2 regions of the Kribbella sp. NPDC004875 genome follow, and region 1 is predicted to be linked to the other one. Evidence: riboswitches for the same ligand, from Rfam matches in the RefSeq annotation. Region 1 holds a riboswitch; the other holds the start of a gene.
What was found. Region 1 has a riboswitch for cobalamin ahead of ACFYRH_RS20490 (ribonucleoside-diphosphate reductase subunit alpha). Riboswitches for the same ligand answer to the same signal wherever they lie in the genome.

Region 1 (3,626 bases):
GAGCGCGATGCCCATCGCGACTCGTAGGAAGAGCGCCTGGGGGAGCTCGAAGCGGACCTTGTCGATGTGCAGCAGGTAGCGGTCGTAGAGCGTCTGCAGACCGAGGAACGTGAAGTCCAGGTCCCGCTCCGGCTTGATCGCCGCGGCGAGCCGGGCGAGGTCGAAGCGGCCGAGCTCCGGGTCGAGGTGCCCGGCCTCGATCCCGAGCTGGATGTAGCGCGGGAAATAGTCGACGTACGCGTCGGTCATGTCGGACTGGCTGGCCTGGCGTGGTTCGCCGTGGACGCGGCCGAGTGTTTCGCGGCGGATCTTGTCCAGCAGCAGGCGTGCGGCGGCGAAGCTGTACTGCGGCTCGGTCTCGACGTACGACCGGGCGGCCATCACCAGCGCGAGCTCGACCTCGTGCTGCGCGATGCCGTCGTAGCAGGCGCCGAGGGTCTCGTTCAGGATCAGCTCGGGGTCGACCGCGTCGAGACCGGCGGCTGCCTCGGCGACGACCACCTTGAGACGGTCGACGTCGAGCGGGGACCGGCTGCCGTCGGCGGCGCGCACGGTCGGTGCCGGCTTCTCGGCGACGCCGGACGCGCCGGCTGGGGTGCGGGCCTTGGTGCGCTCCTCGCGGTAGAGCACGTAGGCACGGGCGACCTGGTGCTCACCGGCGCGCATCAGCGCCAGCTCGATCTGGTCCTGGATGTCCTCGACCTGCACGCTGCGCCGCCCGGACAGCGAATTCAGACCGCGGCTGGTCAGGGCGCCGACGACCCGGCCGGTCAGGTCGGTCACCAGGTCCTGGACCCGGTGGGTGGTGGCCGCGTCGGAGCCCTCGACGGCGAGGAACGCCTTGGTCAAGGCGACGGAGATCTTGGTGGCGTCGAACGGAGTACTGCTGGCGTCGCGGCGGACGACGGTCAGCTCGATCTCCCGGTCCGTCGCCAGGGGCGATGAGGAAGAAGCAATGGTCACAGGTGTGCGCTCCAGAAGTGTTCGGAGACCCGGGACCACGCGAGCAGGCGCACGACGAGACCGGCAGCACCGGCCGGAAAGACTGTCGTCACGCCCTGCGACCCACCCGCGAGATCTCGGACTGCGTGCACCGGCGGTGCACGCGCCGGTGGCAGGTACTCGGACTCGCGGAGGGTCTCCGCTCACCGTTGCGGGGCAGTCCCGGAGTCGCACCGGATTCCCCTGTTGCCTCGGAGTGACCCACATGTTGTGCCATCGATCACTCCGAACCACCAGCAGTAGAGATGCTAAGCCGATGTATCTAGATCTAGTGGTAGCGCAACGTCGCGTGTCGCACATCTTGTGGTCCTCACGCCGCCACGGCATACAGATCCTGGAGCGTCATGATCTCCGATCCGTGATGGATCAGCTCGCGATTGAGGCGCAGTACGACGTGACCGAACGGCTCGGCCGCGTCGAGTTCGTTGGCCTGACTGAGGCCGACCGTGGTCACCGCGTCCTCGTCGAGGCCGGCGATCGCGTCCTGCCAGGCCTCGACCCAGTGCGTCAGCCAGGCCACCGCGTCCCGCGCGTTGCCGTGCAAGGTGATGTCCGCGCGGCCCTGCCGGCTCTCACCGAACGTCCACTCCCAGCGCTCGAAGAACGTCTCGGTCAGGTGCGCGATCAGCCAGGCGATCGTCCGCGGGCCGCGATGGTCGGGCTCGTCCGGCCACTGCGCGACCCACTCCCCGGACCCGAGTGCGCGGAAATGTCCCGCATAGTGCCGCCGGACGACGGTGAGCGCCTCGCTGCTCGGGCGCCAGAAGTACTGCTCGTCGGTCAGTCGGGCCAGCCGCCCGGACAGGACCATCCAGCTGAAGCCGAGCTGGCCACGAACCATGGCCATCGCCGATGGCCGCTGCAGGATGTCCCAGTCGAACGGCTCCGGCATCACGACTCCCCTGTACGATCGAACATATGTTCGAATTCTTGCTCGTCGGGAGACGGAAAGTCAAACCACCTAGCGTGTCGGTCGTGGCCTCGACGGGACTGGTCTGCTAGGTGGTTCGATCCGGGTGTCGGCGGCCGGGCTCGCGAAGCGGCGCTCGAGCAGTGTGAACGCGTCGATCAGTTCGGGTGCCTCGTAGACACGGTTCCGCCGGCCGTCGGTGACCTCGCGCAGGATCCGCGCCTCGACCAAGCGGGCGAGGCCCTGGTTCGCGGCCTGCTGGGAGCGGTCGATGAGCTGCGCCGCGGCGGCGAGCGTGAGGACCGGCGCGGCCGGCAGTGCCTCGATCAGCCGTTCGGTCGCCGAGCCCGCCCGGACCGGCGCGGCGCGTTCCCGCCAGGCAGCCTTCAGGTCGACGGCCGTCTGCTCGAAACGCGCGGCCTCGGCGGTCGCGTGCGTGCAGGCCATCGCGAACATCCGCAGCCACGGATTGGCGGCCGCTCGTGCCTTCGCGGTCGTCGAGCGTCCGACGTACCGGAACGCGGTCAGGGTGTCGACGTACTCCGTCGCGTGGGTGGCGAGCGCCAGCGAGACCGGCGGCACGGTGCGGGTCACGAGGCCGTCGGCGCGCAGGATCAGGTGGATCAGGGCCCGTCCGGTCCGGCCGTTGCCGTCGGCGAACGGGTGGATGGTCTCGAACTGGGCGTGCGCGATCGCGGTCTTGGCGAGCACCGGCAGCGGCGACTCGCGAACGAAGGTCATCAGGTCCGCGAGCAGTTCCGGAATCAGTTGCGCCGGCGGCGGGACGTAGTACGCCTCGGCGGGGGAGCGGCCACCGATCCAGTTCTGCAGGTAGCGGACCTCGCCGCCGTACTCCGGGGTCGGCGACTGGGCCATCAGGAGCCGGTGTGCCTCGAGCAGATGGTCGACCTCGAGTTTGTCGCCGGCCTGGACGGACTCGGTCACCCAGGTCATCGCGTCGACCGCGCCGAGCACCTCCTCGGCCGTGACGTCGCGCGCGCGGTCTCGCAGTACGTCGGCCTTCAACAGGCGGCGGGCCCCGACGACGAGACCCTCGATGTGGGACGAGCCGACCGCCTCGGCGCGCAGCAGGAGCCGCGCGAGCGCCTCGCTGTTGGTCAGTACGGCGGCCGTCGCGTCCAGGCGGGCGAGATCGCCGGCGGCGTCCTCGAGAACCGCGAGAACGTCGTCGCTCAGGTCGAACTCCCGGCCGACCAGTGGGTCCGGGAAGTACAGCTCGTACGACCCGCCCAGCCGCTCGGCCCGGGTGAACCCGTCGGGGTGTCCGGGCCAGCGGTGCAACTCCACGCGTGCCATACCCTTATTCAACCTTATCCATAAACCTTGAACAAGACCTGTGGATGGGAGCGTACGGGCCCGTGGACCCGATTGTGGGCAGACTGCTGGTTGTGACTCTCGACGCGCAGACGCAGGAGATGGTGGCCGCCAACGAGGCCGACTGGGACGCGAGGGCGCCGCTGCACGCGGCGAGCGACTTCTACGACCGGCCTGCCGAGTTCTGGTTCGCGGACTACGAGTGGGACGACCTCGGTCCGCTGGAGGGGCGCGACGTACTGCATCTGCAGTGTCATCTGGGGACGGAGACGGTCGCGTTCGCGCGGCGGGGCGCGCGGGCGGGCGGGCTCGACCTGTCGGAGAAGTCGCTGGAGGCGGCGCGGGGGATCGCTGCCGAGGCCGGAGTCGAGGTCGACTA
Region 2 (3,626 bases), on a different contig from region 1:
TCGCGGCGGCCGTCGGTGTCGGGCTCCTGCATTACGGCGGGCAGCAGCACGGTCTGGTGCAGCTCGGTTTGCTCGGGGCCGGCCTTGCCGGGGTGGTCGCGTTCGGGCCGCGGCTCCTGCCGCGCGGGACGTTCACCTTCGGTCGCGGACTGCCTTCGGTGATCGCGCTGCGCGGTCTGGTCGCTGCGGCCGGGTTCGGCGCCGAGGTGTTCCTGCCGCTGATGCTGACCCGCGAGCGCGGGCTGTCGCCGGCGTTGGCCGGGCTCGTGCTGACCGTGAGCGCGCTCAATTGGTCGGCGGCGTCCTGGTACCGCGGCCGGCCGAACCAGCCGTTCTCGCACGGGGTGTTCCTGCAGGCCGGGATGCTCGCGATCGTCCTCGGGATCGCGGCCGCGACGCTGACGCTGAACCCACACGTGCCTGTCCTGGTCGGGATCCTCGGATGGGGGCTGACCGGACTCGGAATGGGGACGGTCTTCCCGACGCTGTCGGTGCTCGTGCTGGAGTACTCGCCGCGGGACGAGCAGGGAGCGAACAGTTCCGCCGCGCAACTCAGCGACTCGTTGTCCACAGCAACGGTGCTGGCGATCGGTGGGTCGTTGTTCGCGGCGATGGAACCGCATTCGGCCGTGACGGCGTACGTCGTCGCGTTCGGTCTCCCGGCCGTGCTGGCGTTGCTCGGGGTCGTCGCGGGTCGTCGTACGGCTGCCGTCTAGAGCTACTCCTTCGAACCGGTGACGGCGATGCTGGCGCCGAGACCGATGATCATCAGACCGCCGGTACCCCCGACCAGCTCGAGCCGGCGCGGCGAACGGGCGAACCACTCGCGCGCCGTGCCGGCCACCACCGCCCAGACACTGTCCGAGCAGAGCGCGATCAGGATGAAGATCAACCCGAGGATCAGGATCTGCGCCCACGCCGGGCTGCTCGCACCCTTGTCCACGAACTGCGGCAGCGCGGCCGCGAAGAACACCGCGGTCTTCGCGTTCGTCACGCCGACCAGGAACCCCTGCCGCACGGTCTTGCGGCTGCTCGCCGGCTTCACACCGCCGGCGAGCGCCACCGCCAGCGACTTCCGCGACCGGAACGCGTGCACCCCGAGGTAGATCAGGTACGCCGCTCCGCCCAGCTTCACGATCGTCAACGCGACCGCACTCGCGGCGATCAACGTCCCGAGCCCGAGCGCGATCAATACCAGCATCGTCGCGGCACCGAGTGTGTTCCCCACCATCGTCAACACGGCTTCCCGCCGCCCCACCGCCAGCGCCCGCCCCACGATGAACAACACGCTGGGCCCCGGAACAACGATGATGATGAACGCAGTAATCGCAAACGCAACCAAATGATGAGCGGACGGCATCCACACAGCGTAAGCGCTCCCCGCCACCCCGGTCAGCCCCGCGCCATGCACGCGGTACCAGGCCTCGCCGCCGGCAAGTCATGTCACCCCTAACCCCCTACAACCCGCCAGCCGACCCACATCCCGCCCGCCGCTTGCTCCCGCCTTCCTCGTTGAATGCTCTCGTCCGTCGAGTCGTGGCGAGTGGTTGCGGATTGAGAGCCAGGATCCACGACTCGCGTTGGAGCTCACGAGCCAAACGCCACGACTCGGCGATGGCTGGGGACGCCACCGGCTTGTGTCACCGGTGACGCGGTACATGCCGCCAGTTGACCGACACCCGGCAGTGGGGCGGCCGGCAACTCTCCAGCGGCTTGCGCCGGCGCGGAATCGCGTGGGCTGGGCGGTCGAGCGGGGGAGGTACCCGGCGTCACCTGGAGTCGGCGCGAGAGTTGCCGTGGGTGGCGCGGCGGCGGGCGGTGAGGTGGCGGTTGGGGGGTGTGCGCCGGCGTGGTGGTGGGTGGGGACAGGTTATTTCCTGTGTTCGGGGACCGGGAGGTGTTCAAGGACCCGGGAGGTGTCTTGGACCCGGGAGGTGGGGCGGGGTGGTGGGGTGGGATTGGTCACCGGCGCGCCGGGTGGCGTTGACCGGGGAGTGGGCGGGCCTCTACGGTTCCAGGGTCAACCTGCGGTGCCATGAGGGAAGCCGGTGGGAATCCGGCACGGCCGCGCCACTGTGAGCGAACTTTGGTTCGTGAGTCAGGACGCTCGGGCGCCAGCAGCCTTTCTCAGGGGACGCGCACTTCCCCAGGAGGTTCAGTTCAAATGGCAACTCCTGCCCGCTCAGTCGCCGTACCGGCGCTTTCGCCCAAGCTTCTCGCCGCTGCTCTCGGCAGCGTCGGCCTGATGTTGCTGCTCGCCTACCTGGTCGGGTTCGACCAGGGCGCGGTCTCCCAGTCGGGGATGTACCTGCACGAGTTGATGCACGACGGTCGCCACCTGCTCGGCGTGCCCTGCCACTAGCTCAGATGCGCACCTTCGGATCGCTCCTGGTGCGCGGACTGATCGTCGGACTCTTCGCCGGCCTGCTGGCCGGAACCTTCGCCTACGTGATGGGCGAGCCGCGCGTCGACGCGGCGATCGCGATCGAAGAGGCCGGTGCCGCGCACACCCATGACCACGACCATGCTGACCAGGCGGAAGCAGAACAGCCGCTGGTCAGCCGCGACGGCCAGCGGGCCGGCCTGTTTCTCGCGACCGGCCTGTACGGCGTAGCGCTCGGCGGGATGTTCGCTGTCGCGTTCACGCTGCTCCGCCGCAAGCTCCGGACCGGGAACGACGCGTACGCCGCGCTCGGGCTCGCCGCCGCGGGTTTCATCGGCATCGTGCTGGTCCCGTTCTTCAAGTACCCACCCAACCCACCGGCGGTCGGCGACCCGGACACCATCACCCGCCGGACCGTCACCTACCTCTTGACCCTGGTGATCGGTCTGCTCGCGGTCTGGGCGGGCGTCGCCCTGTCCCGATGGGCCGCGCGGTACGGCGATGTCGCCCGTCTGGCGGGTGGTGTCGTCGGGCTCCTCGCGACCGTCGTGGCGGCGTACCTGATCCTGCCGCGGATCAACGAGGTTCCGGAGACGTTCCCCGCTACGCTGCTGTGGCAGTTCCGGTTCGCCTCGCTCGGTACGCAGGCGACGCTGTGGCTCCTGCTCGGGTTCGGGTACGCGGCCGCGGTGGACCGCCGGCCGATCCGAACGAAGGTGGCTGCGGCTTGACGACGCTGACCCTGGTCGCGCACGCCTTGACCCCCGCGCTGCGCGGACTCGTGCTCGGCGGCGACGCCGAGCCGGATGCGGCGAGTGTCGAGGTGGCGCGCGACCTCAAGCTCTCGGCCGACGCCGTGTACTCCGGGCCCGAACAGGCCGCCGTACGGACGGCCGAGGCGCTGGGGTACGACGCGATCGTCGCGCCGGCGCTGCGGGACCGCGAGTACGGCGACTGGTCCGGCCGGGAGCTGGAAGACCTGCTGGCGGCCGATCCGGCACGGGTCTCGGCGTGGCTCGAACGGCCGCACACCGCGACGCCGGACGGCGAGACCGAGAACGATGTCCTCGCCCGCGTCGCGGACTGGCTCGGGGACGTCGCCGAGCAGCACGACGACCGCAGTTCGATCCTCGCCGTCGTCCACCCCGCGGTGGTCCGCGCGATCGTCCTGTACGGCGTGGACGCGCCGGCCGAATCGCTGCGGCACGTCGACGTCCGGCCGCTCGCCGCGGTCCGCCTTTCC

Region 2: another riboswitch for cobalamin. It lies ahead of ACFYRH_RS06350 (CbtB domain-containing protein); the one in region 1 lies ahead of ACFYRH_RS20490 (ribonucleoside-diphosphate reductase subunit alpha).

The regions. Positions count from the first base shown of each region.
Region 1 covers NZ_JBIALI010000003.1:682,605-686,230, reverse strand. The annotation lists gene ACFYRH_RS20490 (ribonucleoside-diphosphate reductase subunit alpha) at 1-963, opposite strand, end outside; cobalamin riboswitch at 1,096-1,252, opposite strand; gene ACFYRH_RS20485 (DinB family protein) at 1,313-1,894, opposite strand; gene ACFYRH_RS20480 (Fic family protein) at 1,964-3,229, opposite strand; gene ACFYRH_RS20475 (class I SAM-dependent methyltransferase) at 3,322-3,626, shown strand, end outside.
Region 2 covers NZ_JBIALI010000001.1:1,312,121-1,315,746, forward strand. The annotation lists gene ACFYRH_RS06340 (MFS transporter) at 1-716, shown strand, start outside; gene ACFYRH_RS06345 (LysE family translocator) at 719-1,360, opposite strand; cobalamin riboswitch at 2,001-2,126, shown strand; gene ACFYRH_RS06350 (CbtB domain-containing protein) at 2,165-2,362, shown strand; gene ACFYRH_RS06355 (CbtA family protein) at 2,368-3,114, shown strand; gene ACFYRH_RS06360 (histidine phosphatase family protein) at 3,111-3,626, shown strand, end outside.